3 regions of the Nonomuraea maheshkhaliensis genome follow, and region 1 is predicted to be linked to each of the others. Evidence: riboswitches for the same ligand, from Rfam matches in the RefSeq annotation. Region 1 holds a riboswitch; each other region holds the start of a gene.

Region 1 (4,271 bases):
ACGTCACCAAGACCGGCTACGGCACCCTCACCCTCGCCGACCAGCGCAACCGGCTCATGACCGGGCTCGGCGGGCTGGTGGCGCAGACCAGGGTCGAGGTGACCGTGGTCTTCGACGGAGCCGAGCTCAACGCCCCCGTGCAGGTGGTGGCCCCTCGCGGCGTACGGGTGCTGTTCAGCGCGCCGGGGGAGATCGCCGACGACCTCATCCGCCAGCTCGTCCGCGCCGAACCCCCAGGCAGGGCCATCGCCGTGGTGTCGTCGGACCGCGAGGTCGCCGAGTCCGTCCGGCGGATGGGAGCCAGACCCGTTCCGTCGGGTTTGCTGCTGCGCAGGCTCGGTCGCGCCTAAGTTACGAAATGGCGGTTTAGTCGAACCACACCCGCCACTTCTGTACTATTTCGCCCCAGATATAATCCCTGGGAGGCGACACAGTGAGGTTTGGCCGGGTGCCGGTGGCCACGGGTCTCGCGTTCGGGCTGATGCTGATCCCCATGGGGGCGGCCACGGCTGACCCCAAACCCACGCTCGCGCAGGCGAAGGCCAAGCTCGACAAGCTCAACGACAAGGCCGACAAGGTCGTCGACCGCTACAACACGGCGACCGAGCGCTACAAGAAGGCCAAGTCCACGTACGGCGAGCTCAACGCGAGCTACAAGCGCAAGCTGGCCACGGTCGCGGACCTGCGGGCCGAGGTCGTCGGCATGGCGGTCTCCAGCTATCAGGCCGGCAACGACGTCACCTCGTGGCCCGGCATCTTCGGCTCGCCCAACCCGCAGGACATGCTCGCCGGGCTGGCCCTGGCCGGGCAGGTCTCGCAGGAGAAGGCCGAGAAGCTGGCGGCCTTCGACCGGGAGAACCGGGGCCTGAAGGTCGAGCGGGGCAAGGCGCAGAAGGCGCTGCAGGACGCAGACAAGGAGCGCGACGCCGTCGAGAAGGAACGCGCGGAGATCCTCAAGCTGATCAAGGACCAGAAGAAGCTGCTGGAGAAACTGGGGGCCTACAACCCGGGCAACCCCAACAGCGTGGGCCTGAAGTACACCGGCCCCGCCTCGGGCAGCGCGGCTGCGGTGCTGCGGTTCGCGTTCGCGCAGGTGGGCAAGCCGTACCGGTTCGGCGCCACGGGGCCGAGCTCGTACGACTGCTCGGGGCTGACCCAGGCGGCCTGGCGGGCGGCCGGGGTCTCGCTGCCCCGTACGACGTGGCAGCAGTGGGCGTGGGGGGCCAACCGCAAGGTGGACCTCAAGTCGCTGCAGCCCGGTGACCTCATCTTCAGCGCGGGGCTCGGGCACGTCAGCATCTACGCGGGCAACGGGCAGATCGTGCACGCGCCGCAGACGGGTGACGTCGTCAAGGTGGTCAAGCTCTCGTCGTACGGCAGCACGCTGGTGGGGGCCGTGCGTCCGTAGCGACTGGTTTCCTGTCCCGTCGTCCGGCCGCTCTCGGCCGGCGGCGGGATTTTTTCCGCCTCTTCCTACTATGGATCATCGTTCACGAGGCGGAGTCGCGTTTTGGAATCGCCTCGCGGCCTGTGCCGATGCCTACGGCCGCCGCCGTACATATCCGGAAATCTGCCGCGACTGTCCCTCAAGCCGGTCAGAAGTCCCGGGAGCGCTCCCGGGCCCCGAACGCGTGATTTAAGCGGGAAATCTGTGACATAAGCGACAACTTGGGCCTGACAATCTTGGGCTCGCACAAGTGTGAGCAGGGTCACATTTCCATAACATAACCTGGTGTTCCAGCAGGGGTTTCGAATCTGACAAAGTCCTCTGTCTGATCTTTACAGCCGGGCTCACGCTTTGCCGATCCTTGAACTTCCGGCGTAGCTTCTGGCGTCGTCGCGGTGCACAAGCCATGGCCCCGCGAACCCGCATCGGTCCCCTCCCGATGTGCGACAGATAGAAATCCGCCGGTCGTTCCCCGATATCCCCATGTCATTTCACCGGGGCTTCGACCTGCCGAATCCGTGCAGCCAGGAGGCACGGAGCCGGGGACCCAGCGATCCCACGTTTCCCCAGGGATCAGGGGTGAATCGGCGCGCGTATCGCGCCGTAGGGCGACTTCCAGGCCCGAATCCGTCAGCTAACCCGGTAGGCGTTCGTGGAAGACACAAGGAGAAATCCTGTCCAGCTCCCTGCATAACCCCCGTCTGTCCCGCCTTGCCCTGAGTGGCGTAGCGCTCACCATGACCGTGACGGCCGGAGGTGCCATCCTCCTTGCTCCGACGGCTCAGGCGGAGACGACGAGCGAATCGACCGTCACGACGGTGAAGGCGGAAACCACCGCCAAGACCTCGAAGAAGGTCACGGCCGCCCAGCGAAGGGCAGCCAAGGTCGCTCGGCAGCAAGCGAAGGCCCGCAAGGCCGTCGCCGTGGCCAAGAACCAGATCGGTGACCCGTACCGGTACGGAGCCACAGGACCTGGTTCGTTTGACTGCTCCGGTCTCGTCCAGTTCGCCTGGAAGCGAGCCGGAGTGAAGCTCCCGCGGGTGGCGAGCAGCCAGTTCGCCCGCATCAGGAACAAGATCTCCTGGCGGCAGTTGAAGCCCGGTGATCTCATGTTCTTCAACGGGCTCGGCCACGTCGGCATGTACGTCGGCAAGGGCAAGATGATCCACTCGCCTCGGACAGGCGAACGGGTGCGCATCGACAAGCTGGGCGGTTGGCGCCGGTCGTCATTCGTCGGCGCGGTCCGTCCCGGCATGTGAAGAAGCCCCGCCCGGATCCACGGAAAGCCTTCCCGGATCCGGACGGGGCTCTCGCACGTCCAGGGCCGCCCACGGCCCGTCCCCGGCCCATCCGCGGCTCGTCCCCGGCCCTCACAGCGCACCTACGGCCACCCACCAGGCACGTACAAGACCCCATGGCACGTCCCGATGGCGCCCCCGACGGGCCGGGCGGCCGGAACGGCGGTGCGGACCGGGCCGGTGAGGGCGGCGCCGGCTCGGCCGGGATGAAGTCCGTGCGGGTCCGGCTACGATCGGGCTTCGTGTCCGAGCAGGTGAGCCGACGAGCCGTGGTGGCCTGCCTGCTGCTCATCGCCTCCGGCGGCGCGCCGCTCCACGACTCCCCGATCCTTCCCCCGGAGGCGCGCGACCTCTGGCCGGGCCGCGGCACGGTGATCCGCCGCGGACGGCTCTCCACGGTCGTGGGCTCCGGCGCCAGTAGCGGCGGTGAAGACGCCCGCGGCGCTGCGGACGACGACAAGGGCGGCGGCAAGGGCGGGGACGGCAAGGACGGCGGCGGCAGCGGTGGCGGCGGGCTGGAGGAGCTGGCGGTGAGGGCCGACAGGGCGGGGCTCAGGGTCGCCCGAGTGCTCGGCAGGCCGGTGCGCCCGCTGGTGATCGTGCCGGATTCCGCCCAGGAGGCCGCCCGCCTGGCGCGCGTGGCCCGGGTCGACGGGCTGGCCGCGATGGCGGACGGCGGGCGCGTGATCGTCGTTCCCGAGCTCTTCGCCACCCTCACCCCCACCGGCAAGGACGTCGTGCTCGCCCACGAGCTCACCCACGTCGCAGCGGGCACCGACGGGCTCCCGATCTGGCTGTACGAAGGGTTCGCCGACTACGTGGGCTACCGCGACGCCGGGCTGCCCGTGACGACCGTCGCCGCCGAACTGGCCGCCGAGGTGCGCGCGGGACGCCTGCCGGACGCGCTGCCCGGCTCCGCGGACTTCGCGGCGGACGGCCGGGACCCGGCGCGGCCGGCGCGCGCGTACCAGGAGGCGTGGCTGGCGTGTCGCTTCCTCGCCGACCGGTTCGGCGAGGAGACGCTGGTGAGGCTCTACCGCGCGGCCAGGACGACAGGCGCCGACCGGGCGCTCGCCGCGCGGGGACTCACGGTCGCCACACTGACGGCACGGTGGCGCGCGTACGTGCGGGATCAGCTCGGGTGAAGGGGAGCCAGATGAGCGAACGGCAGGACGCGGAGGACTCACCGAGGCGGGACGAGCCCCCGGACGCCGCCACGACGGCGGTGACCGCCACGAACCCACCCGGACCCGGCGACACCACCTCCGCCCCGGAATTCGTCCCACAGCCCGCCCCAGGGCCCGCTGGCGCTGGAGAGACGCGTGGCAGGCCGTACGGAGGGGAGGAGGGAGCTGTGGGGGAGCGGGAGCCGGATTCCGGCGGCGGCCTCGGGCGGCCGGCGGCGATCACGCTCGTGCTGCTCGGCCTCGCCGTCCTGGCCGTGGCCGCGTTCAGCACGCCTTGGCAGGCGCTGACCGGCGGGCCGCCGGACCCGTCCCGCGACTTCACCGCCGCCCAGATCGCGA
Region 2 (4,271 bases), on a different contig from region 1:
GCGCACGGCCTGCCCGGCGAGGGGACGCTGCTCGACATCGCCTGCGGCACCGGCCTGGTGAGCCGGGAGTTGGCCGGGCTCGGGCTGCGCGTGCTCGGTGTGGACGCCTCGGCCGGGATGGCCGGGGTGGCCGCCGGCCGGATCGACGTGGTCCTGGGCGACGGGCGCCGGCTTCCCGTGCGTGACCGCTCGGTCGACGCGGTCACCACGATCTGGCTGCTCCACCTGCTCGACGACGCCCGCCCGGTGATCGCCGAGGCCGCTCGGGTGCTGCGGCCCGGGGGAGTGTTCGTCACGACGGTCGACAAGCGGGCCGCGCACGGGCCCGGCGGGCGGCAGGATCCGCCGGACCGGGCCGAACTCGTGGTCGAGGTGGCCGCCGGGCACGGGCTGGTGCTCAGCGGTGAGGCCCGGTTCGCGGGGCACGGCCAGGGGCGCGACGGCGCCGCCGATCCGGTGTTCCGGCTGCTGGCCTTCACCGCGTCCGGAGAGCGGTGAGGGTTGCCGTGCCTGAACCGCCTCGAGGCCGGTTTCGCGTCGTAAGCGGTGTCATGCGAAGCTGTCAGTGTCCCCAACACCTTGGAGGTCCTCATGGCGGATACACCGGAGCCGGAAGTCAGCGAAACTCCCGAGGACGAGATGAAGCGCAAGTTCCGCGAGGCACTGGAGCGCAAGCGCAGCCAGGCCGCGGGCTCGGGCGCGGGTGGCAGGGGCGTCGACCCTTCGAAGATCCACGGGGCGCACGGTCCGGCTGCGAGTAAGAGATCGTTCAGGCGCAAGAGCGGCGGCTGAGGCGGAAAAATCCGAGGGGGTACGGCATGCCCGTGCCCCCTTCTTCATTCCCGGACGAAGGTAGATCTTTCGACCTGTTCGTGGTGGAACGTTTGCGTATGTCCGTTTCCATAGTTAGAGTAACGGCCATTACCAGCCGGTGACCTAGTCCTTACCCAAAGAGACTGCCGACTGGCGCCGAATCCCGAACCCAGGGAACCGGGGACCCACCTCATGGGGTGAATCCGGCCACACGCCGGTAGGGCATCTCCACGCCCGAACCCGTCAGCTAACCCGGTAGGCGTGATGGAGAGGACCGAATACCCCATGCATCAGCGTGTCACACCCCCGGACCGCGTGCCGGCCGCCTACTAGAGCGGCCCCCTTCTCCAAAGGCTCGTCATTTTGCGTATCGCGTAGCGACGTCAGGTGATTTCCCGCTACGCGCCATTCCCCCATGGGCGCAAACTCCCTTGTCCCCTCGCGAAGGGTTTACCTTTTCATGTCTGCCCGTTCTGGCCTGCGTTCCCTCACCCTCCTTACCGCAATCGCCATCGGCACGCTGACCATCGCCGGCCCGGCCGCTCACGCCGCCACCGGCACGGACGAGAAGGTCCTGCTCAAGGGCTCCACCACGGCCTCGTACTTCTGGGACGACGCCTCGGGCCGCGCCGGCGACACCGGCCTCCCCGCCAGTGGCAAGCCCATGCAGAAAGGGCTGGCCGCCAGCCCCAGCTGGCCCCTCATGACCGAGGGGTACGTGATGTACAAGGGCAAGAAGCTGCCCTTCTTCGTGGGCGACCGCGGCCCCGGTGAGCCCTCCAACCGGGGCATCATGCTCGACCTCGACGCCAAGACCTTCGCCGAGCTGACCGGCGGCCGGTTCAACTCCAGCACGCTGGGCGTGGACGGCGTCGGCGGCCAGGGCCACATCGAGATCGACTACGTCATCACCAAGTGGGGCGACGGCCCGGGCAAGAAGAACTACCCGGTCCCGTTCTCGACCCGCGCGTGGGCCGAGCGTGACCACAACCCGGCCACCCCGCCGCAGGACGAGGCTCAGAGCTGATCCCAGGGCTGACCCCCGACGTCCGCCTTTGCGGAGTCAAGACCAGAATGTCATTCTGGTCTTCGTGACCAACCGCGCAGCCGCGAACGGCATCGACATCGCCTACGAGAGCTTCGGCTCACCGCAGGGCCGGCCCCTGCTCCTCATCATGGGCCTCGGCGCCCAGCTGATCCAATGGGACGAAGGGCTCTGTGAGCTCCTCGCGGAGCAGGGGCACCACGTCGTCCGGTACGACAACCGCGACGTGGGGCTGTCCACCCACTTCCACGACGCGGGCGTGCCCGCGGCGGGAGCGCCCGCCCCCTACCTGCTGGACGACATGGCCGACGACGCCGCGGCCCTCATGGACGTGCTCGGCTGGCCGTCCGCCCACGTGGTGGGGGCCTCGATGGGCGGCATGATCGCCCAGGCGCTGACCATCCGCCACTCCGAGCGGGTGCTGACCCTGACCTCGATCATGTCCACCCCCGCCCCGTCCGTCGCCCCGCCCACGGAGGCCGCCTCCGCGGCGCTCATGGGCCGCCCGCCCGCCGACCGCGAGTCGGCGCTTGAGCAGGCGGTGGAGCGGTGGGCGGTCATCGGCTCGCCCGGCTACGAGCTGGATCGCGAGCGGATCACGGAGATGGCCGGGCGTTCCTTCGACCGCAGCTTCGACCCGGCGGGCACGGCCAGGCAGTTCGCCGCCATCATGGCGTCGGGCGACCGTACGGAGGGGCTGAAGGGGGTGCGCGTGCCGACGCTGGTGCTGCACGGCGAGGCCGACCCGCTCGTCCCCGTGGCCGGCGGCCGGGCGACGGCGGCGGCCGTCCCGGGAGCGCGGCTGGTGACCTACCCCGGCATGGGGCACGACCTGCCGCGCGAGCTCTGGCCCGCCTTCACCGCCGAGATCACCAAACTGACCTCCGCCTGAGGCGGCGAGCCGTGGCCCGCGCCGCGCGCGGGCCACGGCGCTGTCAGATCTCCAGCTTCTCCTCGATGCCCCGCAACTGGTGCCGGGCGAGCGCCAGGTTGGCGCGCGAGCGGTCGAGCGCGAGGTAGAGGAACAGCCCCTTGCCGCCGCGCCCGGTGATCGGGCGGATGATGTGGTACTGGGTGCCCAGCGAGATCAGGATGTCCTCGATGCTCTCCTTGAGCCCGAGCGAGTCCATCGTGCGGAGTTTGGCCTTGACCACCTCGGTGTTGCCGGCCGCGGCGATCTGGAGGTCGAGGTCCTTGGAGCCGCCCAGCGTGCCCAGCGCCATGCCGCTGCCGTGATCGACGATGGCCGCGCCGACCGTGCCGTCGATGCTCATCATCTCCTTGAGAGAGACGTCCATTCCGGCCATGTTTCTTCCTCCCTTGTCGTGTTCTGAACGGGTTCCGCTCAGTGTTTGCGTGCTGCGACGGCGGCCACCGCGGCGGCCGTCTTCCTGCCCTCCAGCCGCAGCAGCCCGACGTTCGCGCCGGGTCCGGCCAGGACCGTGAGGACGATGGTGGGGCCGGCGGCGTAGAAGGCCACGAAACCGGCGGTGCCGGAGATGAGCGTCTCCTCCAGGGCCCCCTGGCCGGTGATGACCAGCATCCGCCTGCTCATCGCGAGCAGCGCCGCCGACAGCGCCGCGATCTGCTCGCCGGTACGGCTCTCCAGGTCGCAGGCGATCGGCAGGCCGTCCACCGTGCAGGCGACGCTGCCGGCCACGTCCGGCGTACGTCCGCGGAGGAGCGTCATCTCCTCCAGCACCTCTTGTCGTAGCTCCACCGGTGGCCTCCTCCTGAGTGAGGGGAACCTCACGACAGCTCCTCCAGCGCTTTCTTCAGCCGCATCAGCAGCGCCAGATCGGTCGGATCGCCCGTGACGGGCGGCCCCAGCGGCTGGGGGGCCGCCCCGGGATCGTGCGGCGGTCGCCCCGCCGCCTCGTGCTGGCCGCGTTTGGGCAGGCCGGCGGGTTCCGGCTCGGCGAGCAGTCCCGAGGCGGCCAGCCTTCTGACCGCCAGCAGCACCGGGTACGCCGGCCGCCCGATCTGCTTGGCCAGCTCCAGCGGCGTCGCTTTGTGATCGGCCCGGACGACGACCTCCCACTGCACCCGGCTCAGCGTCACGCCGTGGCCGGGCAGCCGGGCCAGAGGGCGTACCGGAAGCGTGTCCACCTCGGCCGACGGCCAGATCTGGGCCAGTTGCGCCCGCCGCCGCGCGCACTCGCGCACCAGCCCCGAGACGTCGAAGAACCACTGCCCGCCCAGCCAGTGCCGCTCGCCCGGCCGGAACTTCGGCCGCGCCCCGCTGACCGGCAGCAGGAAGAAGGCCGCGTCCAGCACCCCGCCGAGCACCGCGTACTGCAGCTCGCCCGCCGTGAGCGGCCCCTCCTCGATCAGCCGCGCGCAGCCGCCGTCGTCCCGCAGCCGGCGCAGCGCCGCCTCGCTCATCAGGCCCCTGGCGGCCAGCAGCCGCTCG
Region 3 (4,271 bases), on a different contig from region 1:
GGCCGCCTCGGAAGGGAGGGGCGGCGGCCACCCGGCCGTCATCGCGCGGTAGGGCGCTTGCCGTGGTTCGCCTTCTTCTTCTTGCGTGCCTTGCCCTTGCGTGCGCGCCTGGCCATGGAGCTCGCCTCCCAGTGATCGGATACAAAGTGATCGAGTACAGGGTGATCGGGTACGGCATCAGTTCCCAACGTCTCTCCCCACGCTGACCAGCGCAAGCGATCCCGGCGAACTAACATTCCCCAACAATTTCGTGTCATAATTTGGTGGAATCTGTTGGAAGGAGCGGGCGTGCTCGCACAGCAGCGTCAGCAGGCGATTCTCGAACGCGTGCGCAGCCACGGCGGCGTCCGGGTGGCCGACCTCGTACGCGAGCTCGGCGTCTCCGACATGACGATCCGCCGCGACCTGGAGGTGCTCGCCGAGCGCGGGCTGCTGGAGAAGGTGCACGGCGGCGCGACCGCGCTCGGCCCCGGCTCGACCGAGGAGCCGGGCTTCACCGCCAAGTCCGCCCGCCAGCAGCAGGAGAAGGAGGCCATCGCGCGGCACGCGGCGGGGCTGGTCCGCCCCGGCACGGCCGTGGCGCTGTCGGCGGGGACGACCACGTGGGCGCTGGCCCATCATCTGATCGGCGTGCCCGAGCTGACCGTGATCACCAATTCGATCCCGGTCGCCGAGGTCTTCCACCGCAACCCGCGCACCGACCGCACCGTGGTGCTGACCGGAGGGATGCGCACGCCGTCCGACGCGCTGGTGGGGCCGGTCGCGGTGGCGGCGATCCGCCGCCTGCACGTCGACACGCTCTTCCTCGGCGTGCACGGGATGAGCGTGCGGGCCGGGTTCACCACGCCCAACCTGCTGGAGTCGGAGACCGACAGAGAGCTCGTGACGGCCGCGACCAGGCTGGTCGTCCCGGCCGACCACACGAAGTGGAACACGGTCGGCATCAGCACCATCGCCGAGCTGAGTGAGGCCCACGTGGTCATCAGCGACGCGGGGCTGCCCGAGGACGCACGCACCGACCTGGCCGAAAGGGCCGGGCAATTGATCATCGCGGAGGGCTCGCAGTGAAGCGCACCATCACCCATCTGGCCGACGGCCGGGAGCTGATCTACTTCGACCGGCGGGACGACGCCGACAGGAGCGCGATCGACCGGCGGACGCTCGACCCCCGGCCGGTGGCCTCCGAGCTGCGCTACGACCCGCTGACCGAGGAGTGGATCGCGGTCGCGGGGCACCGGCAGACGCGTACGTTCCTGCCGACCGGCGGCACGTCGGAGTGCCCGCTGTGCCCGTCGTCGGACGAGCGGTCGACGGAGATCCCGGCGCACGACTACGACGTGGTGGTGTTCGAGAACCGCTTCCCCTCTTTCTCCACAAATTTCGGGACTTATCAGGAGGTGGGCGGACTGAGCGAGGTCCGTCCGGGCGTGGGGAGGTGTGAGGTGGTGTGCTTCACCTCCGACCACTCCTCCTCCTTCTCCAGGCTCTCCGACGCCCAGGTGGAGCTGGTCATGGAGGCGTGGGCCGACCGCACGGCCGAGCTCTCCGGGATCGACGGCGTGGAGCAGGTCTTCTGCTTCGAGAACCGGGGCGAGGAGATCGGCATCACGCTCGCCCATCCGCACGGCCAGATCTACGCCTACCCGTACGTCACGCCCAAGGCCAAGCTGCAACTCGGCGCGGCTGCCCGCCATCGGGGGCCGGGCAACCTGTTCGCCGACGTGCTGGCGGCCGAGCGGGCTGCGGGGACGCGGGTGGTGGCCGCCAACGAGCTGTGGACGGCGTTCGTGCCGGCCGCCGCGCGCTGGCCGTTCGAGGTGCACGTGTATCCGCACCGGCAGGTGCCGGACCTGGCGGCGCTCACGGAGGAGGAGCGGGCGGCGTTCGCCCCCCTCTACACCTCGGTGCTGCGGGCCTTCGACGGGCTGTTCGGCGTGGTGATGCCGTACATCTCGGCCTGGCACCAGGCGCCCGTACGCCAGGACAGGGAGCTGGCCTACCTGCACCTGGAGCTGTTCAGCATCCGGCGGGCGCCGAACAAGCTGAAGTTCCTGGCCGGCTCGGAGTCGGCGATGGGCGCCTTCGTCAACGACGTGCTGCCGGAGGAGGCGGCGCGCATGCTTCGATCACAAGTAGATCACTAATTGATTTCCTCTTAAGGTCGCATGACTCGTGATCTACCACTAATATCCCCATAAGCACCGGCCATAACAGCCGTCGCTTGCCTAATCCCGGGCGCGTGGCCCGGGAGCCGGGGACCCGAAACCGCACCTGGGGTGAATCCGCTTCGGTGGTAGGGCGCACTCCCATGCCCGAACCCGTCAGCTAACCCGGCCGGCAGAGGGAGAGGAACACCTACGTGGCGGCTTCGTCCCCCGCGACTCTTGCCATCGGTCTGATCACCGCCGCCGCCGTCGCCGTCCTTCCGGCGATTCCGGCGTCCGCCGCCCCCAAACCCTCGGAGGCGAAGCTCCGGGCGCAGCTCAAACAGCTCAACACCAAGGTCGACAAGCTCATCGAGAAGTACAACCTCAGGCGCGTCGAGCTGGCCAAGGCCCAGCAGGCCGCCGAGGCGGCCAAGGCCAGGCTGGCCACCGCCGAGCAGACGCTGGCCACGGCCGAGCAGCGGGTCGCCGAGATCGCCCGCCTGCGTTACCAGAACGCCGATCCTTCGCTCCCCTTCCTGATGACCCCCGAGCGCGGCAGCAGCGCCGCCCTGCTCGAACAGCTGACGGCCGAGCAGCAGGCGGTCGTGCAGAGCGTGGCCAAGGCCAAGGACGACAAGGAGAAGGCCAGCAAGGAGGCCGCCGCCCTGGCGACCAGGATCAAGGCCGACGCGGCCGAGGTGGACAGTCAGCGCGACGACGCCGAGAAGGTCATCGACGACATCGAGGACAAGCTCAAGGATCTGGTGCCGTTCGCGACGGGCCGCAACTCCGACGGTTCGTGGGCGCCGCAACTGCCGTCCGGCCCTGACCACATCACCCCGCGGACGCGGCTGATGAAGGCCCAGGTGGCCAAGAACTTCGCGCTGCCGTTCTCCGTGGGCTGCTTCCGCGCGGGCGCGAGCGGCGAGCACCCGCTGGGCCGGGCCTGCGACTTCATGATGAGCACGGGCGGCTCGATGCCGTCGGCGGCCAACAACGCCCTCGGCGACCGGCTGGCGGACTGGGCGCTGGCGAACAAGGGCAAGCTGGGCGTCAAGTACGTGATCTGGAAGCAGCGGATCAACCACGGGTCGGGCTGGCGAACGATGTCGAACCGCGGCAGCATCACCGAGAACCACTTCGACCACGTGCACATCTCGATGAACTGACGCCGGGAAAGCCGAACGGGGCCCCTGCCGAGGAGACGGCACGGGCCCCGCGTCATGTTCAGGGGGCGTCAGTTGGTCAGCGTGAGCGGGTTGACCAGGTCGGCGTAGACGAGCAGACCGGCCATGATCATCATCACGATCGCGAGCGCGTACGTCAGCGGCAGCACCTTGGCGATGTCGACGTAGGCCGGCTCCGGCCGCTTCATGACCTTGGCGTACGCCCGCTTGATGCCCTCCCACAGGCCCCCGGCGACGTGACCGCCGTCGAGCGGCAGCAGCGGGATGAGGTTGAACATGCCGATCGCCAGGTTGAAGCCGGCCAGCAGGTTGACGAAGATGGCGATCTTCTTCTCGGTGGACAGGTCGGAGGCGAGGATCTCGCCGCCCATGCGGCCAGCGCCGACCACGCCCACCGGGCCCTCGGGGTCGCGCTCGTCGCCGGAGAAGGCCGCGTGCCAGACGCCGACCATCTTCTCCGGCAGGTTGAGCAGCGAGCCCGCCACCCGGGCGGTCAGCTCGCCCATGTAGCCGACGACCTGGCCGAGGCTCTGCTTCTCCATGACCTCGGTGGGCAGCACGCCGAGGAAGCCGACGTTCTTGTCGATCTTCTCGGGGTCTTCGAGGTTGGGCCGGTCCTGGGCGATGAGCGTGACGCTGAGCGTCATCGGCTTGCCGTCGCGCTCGATGCCGAGTCGCACCGGGCCGGGGCCGTGGGAGCGGATCAGGCGGGTGGCGTCGTCCCAGGAGCCGATCTTCTGGCCGTCGAAGGAGACCATGCGGTCACCGGGCTTCATGCCGGCCTGGGCGGCGGGCGTCAGCTTGTCGCCGGGCGCGCACTGGGCGCGCTGCTCGGAGATCGGGATCACGCAGGTGTGGGTCTCGGGCGAGACGATCGGGGCCCAGGCGGGCAGGCCGATGCCGACCAGCAGGATGCTGAAGAAGACGAAGGCGAGCA

The links. A riboswitch is a leader RNA that binds a small molecule or an ion and turns the genes downstream of it on or off. The one in region 1 is predicted to bind cyclic di-AMP.
Region 2: linked by a shared signal. The riboswitch ahead of ABFX54_RS39620 (hypothetical protein) and the one ahead of ABFX54_RS42460 (C40 family peptidase) in region 1 are both predicted to bind cyclic di-AMP.
Region 3: linked by a shared signal. The riboswitch ahead of ABFX54_RS23990 (coiled-coil domain-containing protein) and the one ahead of ABFX54_RS42460 (C40 family peptidase) in region 1 are both predicted to bind cyclic di-AMP.

Annotation. Positions count from the first base shown of each region.
Region 1 covers NZ_BAAAMU010000102.1:248-4,518, forward strand. The annotation lists partial or broken gene ABFX54_RS42450 (NYN domain-containing protein) at 1-350, shown strand, start outside; gene ABFX54_RS42455 (C40 family peptidase) at 434-1,408, shown strand; cyclic di-AMP (ydaO/yuaA leader) riboswitch at 1,946-2,111, shown strand; gene ABFX54_RS42460 (C40 family peptidase) at 2,185-2,706, shown strand; gene ABFX54_RS42465 (gluzincin family metallopeptidase) at 2,862-3,890, shown strand; gene ABFX54_RS42470 (M48 family metallopeptidase) at 4,100-4,271, shown strand, end outside.
Region 2 covers NZ_BAAAMU010000086.1:35,235-39,505, reverse strand. The annotation lists gene ABFX54_RS39630 (class I SAM-dependent methyltransferase) at 1-498, shown strand, start outside; gene ABFX54_RS39625 (DUF5302 domain-containing protein) at 592-792, shown strand; cyclic di-AMP (ydaO/yuaA leader) riboswitch at 958-1,090, shown strand; gene ABFX54_RS39620 (hypothetical protein) at 1,274-1,840, shown strand; gene ABFX54_RS39615 (alpha/beta fold hydrolase) at 1,905-2,750, shown strand; gene ABFX54_RS39610 (hypothetical protein) at 2,794-3,165, opposite strand; gene ABFX54_RS39605 (roadblock/LC7 domain-containing protein) at 3,204-3,578, opposite strand; gene ABFX54_RS39600 (hypothetical protein) at 3,608-4,271, opposite strand, start outside.
Region 3 covers NZ_BAAAMU010000035.1:73,357-77,627, reverse strand. The annotation lists gene ABFX54_RS57010 (50S ribosomal protein bL37) at 39-116, opposite strand; gene ABFX54_RS24000 (DeoR/GlpR family DNA-binding transcription regulator) at 289-1,068, shown strand; gene galT (galactose-1-phosphate uridylyltransferase) at 1,065-2,144, shown strand; cyclic di-AMP (ydaO/yuaA leader) riboswitch at 2,213-2,354, shown strand; gene ABFX54_RS23990 (coiled-coil domain-containing protein) at 2,360-3,316, shown strand; gene ABFX54_RS23985 (M50 family metallopeptidase) at 3,385-4,271, opposite strand, start outside.